Regions from separate parts of the Agromyces sp. NPDC058136 genome, predicted to be linked through region 1. Evidence: predicted binding sites of a transcription regulator. Region 1 holds the regulator's gene; the other holds the start of a gene.
What was found. The regulator HrcA, encoded in region 1, represses chaperone genes, less so after heat shock. The targets are predictions, from matches to a motif close to TTNGCACTCGNNNNNNNCGAGTGCNAA.

Region 1 (7,101 bases):
CGCGATCCTCGCGCCGAAGGACTATGTGGGCACCATCATGGAGCTCTGCCAGTCGCGCCGCGGCACCCTGCTCGGCATGGAGTACCTCGGCGAGGACCGGGTCGAGATCCGATACAACATGCCGCTCGGCGAGATCGTGTTCGACTTCTTCGACCAGTTGAAGTCGAAGACGGCCGGCTACGCGAGCCTCGACTACGAGCCGACCGGCGACCAGGCGGCCGACCTCGTGAAGGTCGACATCCTGCTGCAGGGCGAGCAGGTCGACGCGTTCAGCGCGATCGTGCACCGTGAGAAGGCGTACGCGTACGGCGTGCTCATGACGGGGCGCCTCCGCGAGCTCATCCCGCGTCAGCAGTTCGAAGTGCCCATCCAGGCGGCGATCGGTGCGCGCATCATCGCGCGCGAGTCGATCCGCGCCATGCGCAAGGACGTTCTTGCCAAGTGCTACGGCGGTGACATCAGCCGCAAGCGCAAGCTCCTCGAGAAGCAGAAGGAGGGCAAGAAGCGCATGAAGATGGTGGGCCGCGTCGAGGTGCCCCAGGAGGCGTTCATCGCGGCGCTGAGCGGCGACACCGAGACGAAGAAGGACGCGAAGAAGTAGCGCGGATGTCTCGGAGAAGCACCTTCACGGATCAGTCGGTCACCTACGGGGCGATCGGCGCGACCCTCGACCCCGATTTCCTGCGCTACCCGCCGGCGGGTCTCCGGCCCGCGGAGGACGCGGTCCGACTCGGCTCGGGGCGTGATCGCTTCGACCGTTCGGCCGAGGCGCTCATGACGTGGGGCGTGCAGCGCGGTGCCGGATTCACCGTGAGCGACGTCTCGGCGGGCACCGGCGCGCAGTACCCGGGCATCGTCTTCGATCAGGGTGGCGCGCCGCTCTCAGACCAGCCGGCCCCGCGCACCGAAGACCGTTTCGGTGCCGACGGCACCCCGTACATCGCGCCCGGCATGACGGCGACGCTCGTGCGACGCGGCCGGTTCGGTGCCGTGAAGACCCCGGTGCTGGTGGTCTACGTCATCGACGAGCCGAACCGGATCGGCTTCGCCTACGGCACGACGGGCCACGGCCCCGAGACGGGCGAGGAGTCGTTCATCCTCGAGCATCGCGACGACGACACGGTGTGGCTCACGATCCGTTCGATCTTCGCGACGGCGGGCGGCGCGCGCAGCGTGCTCGCGCCGTTGACGCGCAAGCAGCGCCGCGAGCTCACCCGCGACGAGCTCCGGGCGCTGCACCCCGCGAGCGGCGCGTAGCCGTGGGCGCCGCGCTGCCGCTCGGCGACCCCGCACCCGCCGACGGGCTGCTGCCGCCCACAGCGGCCGAGGGCGCAGGCGAGCGCGCCTTCGGCGTGTACGTGCACGTGCCGTTCTGCCGGGTGCGCTGCGGCTACTGCGACTTCAACACCTATACCTCCGACGAGCTGCGGGGCGCGAAGCAGAGCGACTACGCCTCGCAGGCGATCGGCGAGATCCGGATGTCACGGGGTGTGCTCGAGGCATCCGGGCTGCCCGCCCGGGAAGCGCAGACGGTCTTCTTCGGCGGCGGCACCCCGACGCTGCTGCCCGCCGACGACCTCGTGGCGATGCTCGGCGCGGTCCGCGACGAGTTCGGCCTCGCGCCGGGCGCCGAGGTCACGACCGAGGCGAATCCCGACTCCGTCGGGCCCGACGACCTCGTTCGGCTCGCCGAGGGCGGCTTCACCCGGGTGTCGTTCGGCATGCAGTCGGCGGTCCCGCACGTGCTCGCCGCGCTCGATCGTACGCACGACCCGGCGAGGGTGCCCCTCGTCGTGGGCTGGGCGCGCGACGCGGGGCTCGCGGTGAGCCTCGACCTCATCTACGGCACGCCGGGGGAGTCGCTCGACGACTGGCGCACGAGCGTCGAGCACGTCATCGCGCAGCGCCCCGACCACGTGAGCGCCTACGCGCTCATCGTCGAGGAGGGCACGAAGCTCGCCAGGCAGATCCGCCGAGGCGAGCTCGCCGAGCCCTCCGACGACCTCGAGGCCGACATGTACGAGTTCGTCGACGAGCAGCTCGCGGCGGCCGGGTACGAGTGGTACGAGGTGAGCAACTGGGCTTCGAGCCCGGCGCAGCGCTCCCGCCACAACCTCGGCTACTGGCGGGGCGACGACTGGTGGGGCGTCGGCCCCGGCGCGCACAGCCACGTCGGCGGGGTGCGCTGGTGGAACGCGAAGCATCCCTCGGCCTACGCCGACCGCATCGCCGCTGGGGTCTCGCCCGCGGTGGGGCGCGAGGTGCTCGACGGGCCGACCCGCGAGACCGAGCGGGTGCTGCTCCGCGCCCGCATCCGCGAGGGACTCGAGATCTCCTCGCTGCAGACCGGCGGCCGGCACGCCGTCGCGGCCCTCATCGCCGACGAACTGGTGGACGCGAAAGCCGCCCTCTCGGGAGTGCTGACACTCACCAGGAGAGGGCGGCTTCTGGCCGACGCGGTCGTCAGGCAGCTGCTCGAAAGCTGATCAGCTCACGAACTTGATCGCGAGCGGGTACGTGTACGGCTCGCCCTTGTTCGCGGCGATCGCGGCGATGATGCAGAAGACGATGTTCAGCACCCACACGGCGGGGTAGAGCAGGAAGCCGATGAAGACGAACATCAGCAGGCCGCTCACGACGTACGCGATGAGGACCGTCAGCTGGAAGTTCAGCGCCGTCGCGGAATGGCCGCGGATGAAGGGGCCCTTGTCCTTCAGGACGAGGTAGCCGATGAGCGCGGGCAGGAAGTTGAAGATCGCCCCGCCGATGTGGATGAGCGTGGCCCAGAGCTTCTCGTCGGAGGGGCTCAGCGGCTGGCTCTGCTGGTAGGGGTTCGCCGGCGGGGGAGGCGGGGTGGCGTCGGACATTGAGGTCTCCTTGCTCGGTCGCCCGAAGGCGAGGCTCGTTCAACTGTTCATGCTGGCACAGCAGAGCGCGCCGCGGGAAGAGCCCCGCGGCGCGCTCGGAAGCCGAAGCCTCGGCGATCAGCTACTTGATGAGGCGGATCGCGAAGGGGTAGCGGTAGTGGTTGCCGTCCTTCGCCTTGAGGAAGCCCTGGATCGAGAAGACGATCACGATGACCCAGAGGGCGAGCGGGAGGATCCACCCGATGAGCGCCCAGAAGCCGAAGGTGACGGCGGTGAGGACGGAGTTGACGATGAGGATCGCGACGTAGGCGATCGCGGCGGTGATCTGGAAGTTCACGGCCTCCTTCGCCTCGACGTCGGTGAGGCGGCCGCGCTCCTTGAACACGAGCCAGATGATGAGGGAGGGCAGGAAGCCGAGGATGCCGCCGAGGTGGGCGAAGGAGGCCCACTGGTTGTCCTGCTCCTGGGTGAGTGCGGCGCCGGCGGGCTGCTGCGGCTGGGCGTTCGGGTCGGGGTACTGAGCGTTGGGCTCGGTCATGTCGGGCCTTTCGGGCTTCGTGTTCGGGGCAGGGGCGGGTCGCCGTCGGGTTCGACGCGCGGAACATCCATACGGTAGCGAAGCGAACCGCCCGCGGCAACGGCTCGGTCGCAGGATGTCGCGATATGATTAGCAGTCAGTCAGATCGAGTGCTAAGTCGTCGGGAAAGGAGCGGGGCATGGCCTCAGAACGCAGTCTCGCGGTGCTTCGGGCGATCGTGCAGGACTACGTGGCGTCGCGCGAACCCGTCGGCTCCAAGACGATCGTCGAACGGCACGCCTTCGGCGTCTCCGCCGCGACGATCCGCAACGACATGGCCCTGCTCGAAGAAGAAGAGCTGATCGCGGCTCCGCACACCTCCTCGGGGCGCATCCCGACCGACAAGGGGTACCGCGTCTTCGTCGACCAGCTGACCGAGGTGCGTCCCCTGAGCTCGGCGCAGCGCCAGGCGATCGAGACCTTCCTCGGCGAGTCGAGCGATCTCGACGAACTCCTCGCGCGCACCGTCCGGCTCATCTCGCAGCTGACGAAGCAGCTCGCCGTGGTCCAGTATCCGAGCTTCGCCGGCGCCCGCGTGCGCCACGTCGAGCTCGTCTCGCTCGCGCCGAACCGGGTGCTGTGCATCCTCATCGCCGATTCTGGCCAGGTCGAGCAGCGGCTCGCCGAGCTCGAACAGCCGGTCGACGAGTCGACGCTCGCCGAGCTGCGGCAGCGATTGAACGAGCTCGTCGCCGGCGCCACCATGACGGAGGCCACGGGGCGGCTCTCGGGCGAGATCGACGCCGTCGATCCGCGGCACGCCGCGGTGCTGCACACGCTCGCCGCGACCCTCGCCGAGCAGGCACGGGTGCAGCGCAGCGATCGGCTCGTCGTCGCGGGCGCGGCGAATCTCGTGCGTACCGAGCAGGACTTCGCCGGCTCCATCCTCGGCGTGATCGAGGCCATCGAAGAGCAGGTCGTGCTGCTGAAGCTGTTCGGCGAGATGTCGGGCGACGAGCACGCCGTCGCGGTGCGCATCGGCCGAGAGAACGCCTCGTTCGGGCTCGGCGAGACCTCGATCGTCACGAGCGCCTTCGAGATCCCCGGTCGCGACGTCTCGCGTCTCGGCATCGTCGGGCCCACCCGTATGGACTACTCCAACAGCATGGCCGCGGTCCGCGCGGTCGCCCGCTACCTCTCCCGCACGCTCGGCGAGAGCTGACCTTCCGCCCGCCGTCCGACGGGCATCCGCAATCGAAAGGACAAGCCCTCCGTGGCCGACCACTACGAGGTCCTCGGTGTCTCGCGCGAAGCGACGCCCGACGAGATCAAGAAGGCGTACCGTCGCCTCGCTCGCGAACTCCACCCCGACGTGAACCCCGGTGCGGAGGCATCCGAGCGATTCAAAGAGGTGACGCACGCGTACGACGTGCTCTCCGACCCGAAGCAGCGTCAGCAGTACGACCTCGGCGGTCAGGGAGGCGGCTTCGGCGGCCAGAACTTCGGGGGCTTCGGCGACATCTTCGAGACCTTCTTCGGCGCCGGCCAGCAGAGCCGGGGGCCGCGGTCGCGCCGCGAGCGCGGACAGGACGCGCTGATCCGCGTCGAGGTCGGCCTCGACGAGGTGATCTTCGGCACCCACCGCGACATCGAGGTCGACACGGCTGTCCGCTGCGAGACCTGTCAGGGTTCGTGCTGCGCGCCCGGCACCTCGCCGGTCACCTGCGACATCTGCCACGGCAGCGGGCAGATCCAGCGCCAGGTGCGTTCGCTGCTCGGCAACGTGATGACCTCGAGCCCGTGCGGCACCTGCCGCGGCTACGGCACGATCATCGCGACGCCGTGCGTCACCTGCCAGGGGCAGGGGCGCGTCCGCGCGCGTCGCACGGTGCCCGTCGACATCCCCGCGGGCGTCGACACCGGGGTGCGTCTGCAGATGCCCGGCTCCGGCGAGGCCGGCCCCGCGGGCGGCCCGAACGGCGATCTCTACCTCGAGATGAAGGTCAAGAACCACGACGTCTTCAGTCGCAACGGCGACGACCTGCTCGCGACTCTCGAGGTCGCGATGGCCGACGCGATCCTCGGCACGACCGCCACGATCCCCGCGCTCGACGGCGACGTCGAGGTCGAGGTGAAGGCGGGCGTGCAGAGCGGCGAGATCCTCACCGTCCGCGACCGCGGCGTGACGCGCCTGCGCGGCAACGGCCGCGGCGATCTCAAGATCGGCGTGCAGGTCGTCACCCCGACGAAGCTCTCGTCGAAGGAGCGCGACCTCATCTCGCAGTTCGCCGCATCGAAGAAGTCGCCTGCGCCCGAACTGAGCCACTTCCAGCAGGGGCTGTTCGCGCGACTCCGCGACCGGTTCCTCGGCTGAGCCGGAGGCCACGGTGAGCAGCCTCTACCTCGACGAGTCGCTCGACCTCGGGACCCTCGCGCCGGGCGCCGAACTCCGGCTCGCGGGCGATGAGGCGCGTCACGCGGTGACGGTGGCCCGGGTGCGCCCGGGCGAGCGGATCTCCATCGGCGACGGACGCGGCGTCGTGGTGCGCGGGCAGGTCGTCGCGACCGAGCCGCGCGCCCTCACCCTGCTCGCCGACGAGGTGCTCGTCGAGGAGCGGCCCGAGGTGTCGCTCATCCTCGTGCAGGCGCTCGCGAAGGGCGACCGCGACGAGCTCGCCGTGCAGGCGGCGACCGAACTCGGAGTCGACGCGGTGATCCCGTGGGCGGCCGCGCGGTCGGTCTCCCGCTGGGAGGGCCCGAAGGCCGAGAAGGGCCGGGCACGCTGGGCGACCATCGTGCGCGAAGCCGTCAAGCAGTCGATCCGCTCGTGGCTGCCCGAGGTCGCGCCCGTCGCGACGACGGCGCAGCTCCCCGCGCGCCTCGACGGTGCGCGCGTGCTGCTGCTCGAGCCGAGCGCGACGACCCCGCTCTCCGAGCTCCGCCCCGACGGGCGCGACCTCGCGCTCGTCGTCGGCCCCGAGGGCGGCATCGCCCCCGAAGAGCTCGCGAAGCTCGAGGCGGCCGGCGCCGAGCGCGTGCGCCTCGGTGCCTCGGTGCTGCGCACCTCGACCGCAGGTCCCGCCGCGATCGCCGTGCTGAACGCGGCGCTCGGGCGGTGGTAGCCGATCGCTCGCTACGATGGACAGATGACCGACTCGCCCGCTGAACCGACCGTCTTCGAACGCATCGTCGCGCGCGAGATCCCCGCCCGCATCGTCGCCGAGACCGACCGGGTCATCGCGTTCCACGACATCGCGCCGAAGGCTCCCGTGCACGTCGTCGTCACGACGAAGACGGCCGGCTACCGCGACGTCGTCGAGCTCGCCGCGGGCGACCCGGCGCTGCTCGCCGAGCTCGTCGCGGTCGCGCAGGGCATCGCGGCCGAGCTGGCCGACGGCGAGTTCCGGCTCGTGTTCAACACCGGGGCATCCGCCGGTCAGACCGTCTTCCACGTGCACGCGCACGTCCTGGCCGGCGGCCTCGAGGAGGGCACGCTTGCCGGAGCCTGAACCGATCGACGCCGATGCGCCCGAGACGGGCGCCGACGAAGAGCGCCTCCGCATCGACGGGGTGGCGATGGTGCGACTGCTCGGCCCGCAGGACCGACTGCTCACGACCATCCAGCGCGAGTACCCCGGGGTCGAGGTGCACGTGCGCGGCAACGAGATCTCGATCCGCGGCGAGGCCGAGGCGCGCCGCACGGTGCGCCGCCTCATC
Region 2 (7,101 bases), on a different contig from region 1:
GACGACGACGGGCTGCCCGTGCGCGTGAGCGGCCCCGGACTCGCCCCTCGCGACGCGCTGCCCGAACCACGCGGCATCCGATACGAGGCGACCGTCGTGTCGGCCGGCGCGCTCGGCCTCCTCGCCGAACTCGCGTTCGCAGCCGGCCGACTCCCGCTCGCCGACGACGCCCCGCTCTACCTGCGCGCCCCCGACGTCACGCCCTCGGCCGGAAAGCGGGTGCTCCAGTGAGCGTCTTCATGCGCCGTGCGAGGCTCGCCGATCTCGACGCGATCATGCAGCTCGAACGTGCGACGTTCGTCGACGATGCCTGGCCCGAGGACGCGATGCGTCGCGAGATCGAGAGCCCCCACGGCTACTACCTCGTCGCGGTCGACGACGAACTCGCCGCGCGCACCGGTTCGATCACGGCGATCGATCCCTCGCAGGCCGACGACGAGGCATCCGCGGGGGTCGATCACGAGACGGATGCCACGTGGCCGCCGCTGCTCGGCTACGCGGGCTTGCTCGCGCCCTCGGGCAGCGATCAGGGCGACATCCAGACCATCGCCGTCGACCCCGCCGCGCGGGGCATCGGCCTCGGGCGCGGGCTCATGCACGCGCTCATCACCGAATCGCGGCGCCGCGGCATCGCCGAGCTCTTCCTCGAGGTGCGCGCCGACAACCCCATCGCACGATCCCTCTACGAGTCGCTCGGCTTCGTCGAGATCGGGGTGCGACGCGGCTACTACCGCAACGGGGTCGACGCGGTCATGATGCAGCTGGCCGTCCCGCCCGCCGTCACCCGCCCCGCCGGCGACGGCACGACCCGAGGGGCGACCCGATGAACACCGGTGAACCCCTCATCCTCGGCATCGAGACCTCCTGCGACGAGACCGGCATCGGCATCGTCCGTGGGACGACGCTCCTCGCCAACACCATCGCCTCCTCCATGGAGGAGCACGCGCGCTACGGCGGCGTCGTGCCCGAGGTCGCCGCGCGTGCGCACCTCGAGGCGCTCGGCCCGACGATCCGCGCGGCGCTCGCCGAGGCATCCGTCTCGCTCGACGAGCTCGACGCCGTCGCGGTCACGAGCGGTCCGGGGCTCGCCGGGGCGCTCATGGTCGGGGTCGGCGCGGCGAAGGCGCTGGCCCTCTCGCTCGAGGTGCCGATCTACGCAGTGAACCACCTCGTCGGGCACGTCGGCGCCGACCTCCTCGACGCGGCCGACCCGCTCGAGACCCCCACGATCGCGCTGCTCGTCTCGGGCGGGCACACCTCGCTGCTGCTCGTCCGCGACCTCGTCTCCGACGTCGAACTGCTCGGCGAGACCATCGACGACGCCGCGGGGGAGGCCTTCGACAAGGTCGCCCGCGTGCTCGGCCTGCCCTACCCGGGCGGCCCCGAGATCGACCGGGCCGCCGTCGGCGGGAACCCTGCGGCGATCCGGTTCCCGCGCGGGCTCACCCGCCCGAAAGACCTGGTCGAGCACCGCTACGACTTCAGCTTCTCGGGGCTCAAGACCGCCGTCGCGCGGTGGGTGGAGCAGCGCGAGGCGGCGGGCGAGCCGGTGCCGGTCGCCGACGTCGCCGCGAGCTTCCGCGAGGCGGTCGTCGACGTCCTCGTCTCGAAGGCGATCGCCGCATGCACCGAGCTCGGCGTGCCCCGTCTGCTGCTCGGCGGCGGCGTCATCGCGAACGCCCGCCTGCGCGAGGTGGCCGCCGAGCGCGCGGCCGCGGCCGGGGTCGCGCTGCGCATCCCGCCGCTCTCGCTCTGCACCGACAACGGGGCGATGATCGCGGCGCTCGGGGCGCAGCTCGTCATGAACGGGCACGCGCCGTCGTCGCTCGACTTCGGTGCCGACTCGACCCTCCCGGTCACCGACATCCAGGTCATCTGACGCCTGAATCCTGTGCAGGCGGCCCTCCTCGCGATAGTGTGAGGAGAAATCAGCGGGGTACAAACGTCCTTCCGACGTACCCCGTGCGTCCCCTCATCCCGAGGGGCCGCGATCACACAGCATTCTGAGGGGAACCACCGTGACCGACCCGAACCTTCCCGAGCAGCCCGCCGGCGCCGTTCCGCCCGTGCCCCCGGCAGCTCCGGCCGTGCCCCCGGCGGCTCCGGCCGCTCCCGCAGCTCCGGCCGCTCCGGCCGCTCCCGCGTACGGTGCACCGCAGGCGCCCGCCGCTCCCGCCTACGCGGCTCCCGCGTACGCCGCGCCGGCCTCCTCGAAGACCAACGTGCTCGCGATCGTCTCGCTCGTGTCGGCGTTCTTCATCTCGCTCGTCGCCGTCATCACCGGTCACATCGCGCTCAGCCAGATCAAGAAGACGGGCGAGCAGGGCCGTGGCCTCGCGATCGCCGGCCTCGTGCTCGGCTACATCGGCCTCGTCGTCGGCCTGATCTGGATCATCGCGATCATCGGCCTCGCGGCGGCCGGCGGCTTCTCGTCGAGCTACAGCACGTACTGAGCCGCGTCGACGCCCGCACGAGCAGATTGAGGATGTCCCGATGACTGATCCGAACACTCCCGACGAGGTCGAGGGCGCGGCCGAGGCCGCCGCTCCCGACGCGCCGGTCGGCGGCGAGCCCGAATCGGTCGCCGCAGCGCCCGAGGCCTCGACTCCCGAGGTCCCGTCGGTGCCCGAGCCTCCGGCTGCCCCCGTGCCGCCGACTGCTCCGCCGGCACCGCCCGCTCCGCCGGCGCCTCCGGCCCCGCCCGCGTACGGCGCGCCCGCCGCAGGCTACGGAGCGGCGACGCCGCCTCCGCCGCCCGCATACGGCGCTCCGGCACAGCCCGCATACGGCGCTCCCGCGCAGCCTGGGTACGGCGCTCCGGCGCAGCCCGGGTACGGCGCTCCGGCGCAGCCCGGGTACGGCGCTCCGGCGCAGCCGGGCTACGGCGCGTACGGCACTGCGCCGAGCAAGCCCTCGCCGGTGTACAGCATCATCTCGCTGGTCGCGGGCGTCCTCGGCATCGTCGGCGGCTTCGCCGTCGTGTGGATCCCGTTCGTCGGCGGCATCATGCAGCTGTTCATCCCGGCCGCGGCCGTGGTGCTCGGCTTCATCGGCAAGCGCAAGGAGCCCGCGGCGAAGGGCATGTGGCTGACGGGCATCATCCTCGGCTTCATCGGCATCGCCCTGGGCCTGCTCTCGATCGTGCTGTGGGCGCTGCTCTTCGCGAGCGCCCCCTACAGCTACGACGTCTACTGAGCACGACATGAACGACCGAGCGGGGGTCTCGCCTGAGGGCGAGGCCCCCGACCGCCGTTCCGGGCCCGAATCCGACGGGCCCGAACTCGACGTGCCCGAACCCGACGTGCCCGAATCCGCCGGTCCCGAATCCGACGGTCCCGAGGTCGATCCGGCCGACGACCCCCTGGCCCCGTACCGGCCCGCCGAGCCGACGCTGCGCGCCGACCCCGCCGTCCGCGAGTTCGACGTCCCCGTCGACACCGGGCAGCTCCGCCGCATCTCGACCGGCCAGCTGCTCGTGGTGCACCGACCCGAGTACGACCCGTACGAGGTCGTCGAGGAAGCGCAGCAGCGCCGCGTCTACAGCTGGGTCGCCGCGGTCACGGGCATCATCGGCTCGACCGCGTCGCTGTTCGTCGGATGGATGCTTCCTCTCTCGATCGCGGCGATCGTGTTCGGCGTGCTCGGCCTCCGCCGCGAGGAGCACGGTCGCACGCTGGCCTTCATCGGCATCGGCACCGGCATCGGCGGGCTCGTGTTCTCGTCGCTCTGGATCGGGTACTACGCGATCGTCTTCGGCGCACTGCCCACCTGAGCCGCCGTCGACGCGCCTCAGATGCGCTCGACGAGCAGCGCCACGTGCCGGCCCTGCTCGCGGGTGAGCACGACCGTCGCGTGCTCGGTACCCTTCAGCTTCAGGCGCGTGCGGAGCGCTGCGGGGTCGACGTCGACGCCGCGCTTCTTGATCTCGAGCGTGCCGACGCCGCGCGCGAGCAGCGCCTGGCGCAACCCGCGCTCGTCGGCGGGAAGGCGATCGAGCACTCGGAACCCCCGTGCGAACGGCGAGTCGAACGCGGTGTCGGCCGTGAGGTACGCGATGCCCGGGCTCAGCATCCACGCGCCGTGCGCGCGGGCGAGGTCGCCGATCAGACGTGCTCTGATGACCGCGCCGTCGGGCTCGTACAGGTAGTCGCCGAGCGGCCCGTCGGGTGCGTCGGGTGCGTCGGCGGCCGCGGCGAGCTCGTGCGCGACCTCACCGCGGACGACGAGCGCTGAGCGCCCGACGCCGGGGCGCGCGAGCGCGCCGAGCCAGACGCCGAGCTCGACCACGTCGCCGTCGATCGACACCCACTGCGCCTCGGCGCCCGCGGGGATCACGTCGCGGTCGGTGCCCGGGCCGAGCTTCACGCCGACGGGGAACCGGTCGGCGAGGCCGAAGGCGAAGTCGAGGCTCGGCGAGTACGCCGAGGCATCCGCGATGCGCGTCGTGGTGCCGCCCGCGGTGGTGCGCCGCGCCGGATCGAGCCAGATACCGCCGATGCCGCCGAGCGCGACGTCCTCGGCGCGCTCGTGCAGCACGCGCGCCTGCGGGAACGGCGTGAGGTTGTACGCGGCGATCGCGGCGGTGACCTCGTCGGCGTCGGCCGCGGTGACCTCGAGGTCGATCGCCGCCATCGCGAGCGCGTCGCCGCCGATGCCGCAGCCGAGGTCGGCGACGTGCCGCACTCCGGCGCGCGAGAACCGGCCCGCGTGGAGCGCGGCGACCTGGAGCCGGGTCGCCTGTTCGAGACCCGCTTCGGTGAAGAGCATGCGGGCGGCGAACGGGCCGAACTTGGCGCCGGCCTTGGCGCGCAGCTTCGCCTGGCTCAGCACCGTCGCGACGAGGGACGCGGGATGCCCCTGCTTGCGGAGCGCGGCGACGGTCTTCACGATGTCGGCCTTCGAGTCCCATTCGGGGAGGCCGTCGAGGAGGCGCAGCCCCTCGGGCGAGAGGAGTTCGACGAGCTCTGAGCGTTCCACCCGGCCACGCTAGCACCGCCGCGCACGGACGCGTGGGCGGCCGTCGAGCGGCGGCGGCACGAGGCATCCGCCTCTGGTGTTCGCCGCCCGTGAACGGACTGGCACTCACGTTGCACGAGTGCCAAAACGCGCCTAGACTCGGCTTAGCACTCTCACTCAGAGGCTGCTAACCAGTCTTCGCAAGACAGTATTTCATCAGAGAGATAGGGGCAACCGTGTCGGTTTCCATCAAGCCGCTCGAGGATCGCATCGTCATCAAGCAGGTCGAGGCCGAGCAGACCACCGCGTCGGGCCTCGTGATCCCCGACACCGCCAAGGAGAAGCCCCAGGAGGGCGAGGTCGTGGCCGTGGGCCCCGGCCGCATCGACGACAACGGCAACCGCGTGCCGCTCGACGTCGCCGTCGGCGACAAGGTGATCTACTCGAAGTACGGTGGCACCGAGGTCAAGTTCGGCGGCGAGGACTTCCTCGTCCTCTCGGCTCGCGACGTGCTCGCGGTCGTCGTTCGCTGAGCGACACGAACCTTTCAGAACGGCCCGGAGGCCTCGCCTCCGGGCCGTTCTGCATGTCCGCACGGGGGCGTTGGCCGCCGGGGCGCGCGGGCGTAGTCTGTATCGGTGAATCCCAGCCCCGCAAGCCCTGACGTCTCGTCGCCTTCGGGCATCAACCGGGCCGGGCTCGGGTACGCGATCTCCTCCTACGTGCTCTGGGGCTTCCTCCCCATCTACTTCATCGCGCTCGCGCCGACCGGCTCGCTCGAGATCGTCGCCTGGCGCATCCTGCTCTCCCTCGTCTTCTGCGCCCTCCTCATCACCGTGACGCGCGGCTGGGACGCCTTCCTCGCGCTGCTGCGCGATCGGCGGGTGCTGTTCACGATGGGCGCTGCGGGTGCGCTCATCTACGTGAACTGGCAGACCTACGTCTTCGCCGCCACCTCCGGGCAGGTCGTCGAGGCCTCGCTCGGCTACTTCATCAACCCGATCGTGACCGTGTTCCTCGGGGTGCTCGTGCTGCGCGAGCGGTTGAACACGACGCAGTGGGTCGCCGTCGGCATCTCGATCGGCGCCGTCGTCGTGCTCGCGGTCGGTCACGGGCAGTTCCCGTGGATCGCGCTGCTGCTCGCGTTCTCCTTCGGCTTCTACGGCCTCATCAAGAAGCGCGTCGGCGCCCGCGTCGACGCCGTCTCGGGGCTCACGCTCGAGACCCTCTGGCTCGCGCCGCTCGCCGCCGTACAACTGTGGTGGGTCGCCGCGACGACCGGGCTCACGATGGGCACGGAGGGGGCCTGGCACACGGTGCTCCTGCTCTGCGCCGGTGCCGTGACGGCGGTGCCGCTCCTCCTCTTCGCGGCCGCGTCGCGACGGCTCCCGCTCATCTACATGGGGTTCATCCAGTACTTCGCGCCGTTCATCCAGTTCCTCGTGGGCGTCGTGGTGCTCGGCGAGCCGATGCCGCTCGAGCGCTGGATCGGCTTCGCCCTCGTGTGGGCCGCCCTCGCGGTGCTCACCGTGGACATGCTGCGCAACGCCCGCAAGGCCCCCAAACGGGTGGTCGCCGAGCCGGTCTGAGTCGTCGGCGAGTGTGCGGATTCCGCGCACGATGACGCCGGATGACGCGGATTCCGTGCGCAGAACCCCTCCAGAATGTCGAAGCGGTAACGATCCGGCGGGTGTTACCGGGTTGTGACCGGGTTCCCTTGTTTCTGCGGATGCCCCGGAATACTGTCAGACAACGGCGTCACCACGGCGCTGCATTGTGTACCAATTCCTTCAGTCCCAAGGAGCAACATGAGCGTTTTCGCGAAGGCCTCGGCCACGCGCTCGGCTCGCGCAGCCTGGACGGGCATCGCCATCGCCGGCGTCAGTGCCCTTCTCCTCACCGCGTGCAGCACGGGTACCCCGGCCCCCGCCGAATCCGAAGAACCGGCAGCGGACGCCGGCGACGCCCTGCCCATCGCCGAGGGAGAGCGCGACCTCGCGCTCAAGCTCGGAACGATCCTCCCGCAGAGTGGTGCGCTCGCGTTCCTCGGCCCGCCCGAAGAGGCCGGCGTCCAGCTCGGTGCCGACGACGTCAACGCGGTCGACTCGGGCCTCGCCGTCGAGGTCGTCTACCGCGACTCGGGCG

Region 2: a site for HrcA is predicted at 5,076-5,102, ahead of groES (co-chaperone GroES). Genes of this name have one in related genera too.

What each region holds. Positions count from the first base shown of each region.
Region 1 covers NZ_JBHVUA010000006.1:83,202-90,302, reverse strand. Annotated here, with positions in the region: gene lepA (translation elongation factor 4) at 1-601, shown strand, start outside; gene ACFVTX_RS16220 (DUF1990 family protein) at 607-1,257, shown strand; gene hemW (radical SAM family heme chaperone HemW) at 1,260-2,486, shown strand; gene ACFVTX_RS16210 (DUF4870 domain-containing protein) at 2,487-2,867, opposite strand; gene ACFVTX_RS16205 (DUF4870 domain-containing protein) at 2,989-3,405, opposite strand; gene hrcA (heat-inducible transcriptional repressor HrcA) at 3,584-4,606, shown strand; gene dnaJ (molecular chaperone DnaJ) at 4,658-5,758, shown strand; gene ACFVTX_RS16190 (16S rRNA (uracil(1498)-N(3))-methyltransferase) at 5,772-6,506, shown strand; gene ACFVTX_RS16185 (HIT domain-containing protein) at 6,531-6,893, shown strand; gene ACFVTX_RS16180 (PhoH family protein) at 6,961-7,101, shown strand, end outside.
Region 2 covers NZ_JBHVUA010000001.1:910,928-918,028, reverse strand. Annotated here, with positions in the region: gene tsaB (tRNA (adenosine(37)-N6)-threonylcarbamoyltransferase complex dimerization subunit type 1 TsaB) at 1-231, shown strand, start outside; gene ACFVTX_RS04290 (GNAT family N-acetyltransferase) at 228-827, shown strand; gene tsaD (tRNA (adenosine(37)-N6)-threonylcarbamoyltransferase complex transferase subunit TsaD) at 824-1,879, shown strand; gene ACFVTX_RS04280 (DUF4190 domain-containing protein) at 2,019-2,453, shown strand; gene ACFVTX_RS04275 (DUF4190 domain-containing protein) at 2,494-3,195, shown strand; gene ACFVTX_RS04270 (hypothetical protein) at 3,203-3,772, shown strand; gene ACFVTX_RS04265 (SAM-dependent methyltransferase) at 3,790-4,977, opposite strand; gene groES (co-chaperone GroES) at 5,193-5,489, shown strand; gene rarD (EamA family transporter RarD) at 5,595-6,545, shown strand; gene ACFVTX_RS04250 (ABC transporter substrate-binding protein) at 6,765-7,101, shown strand, end outside.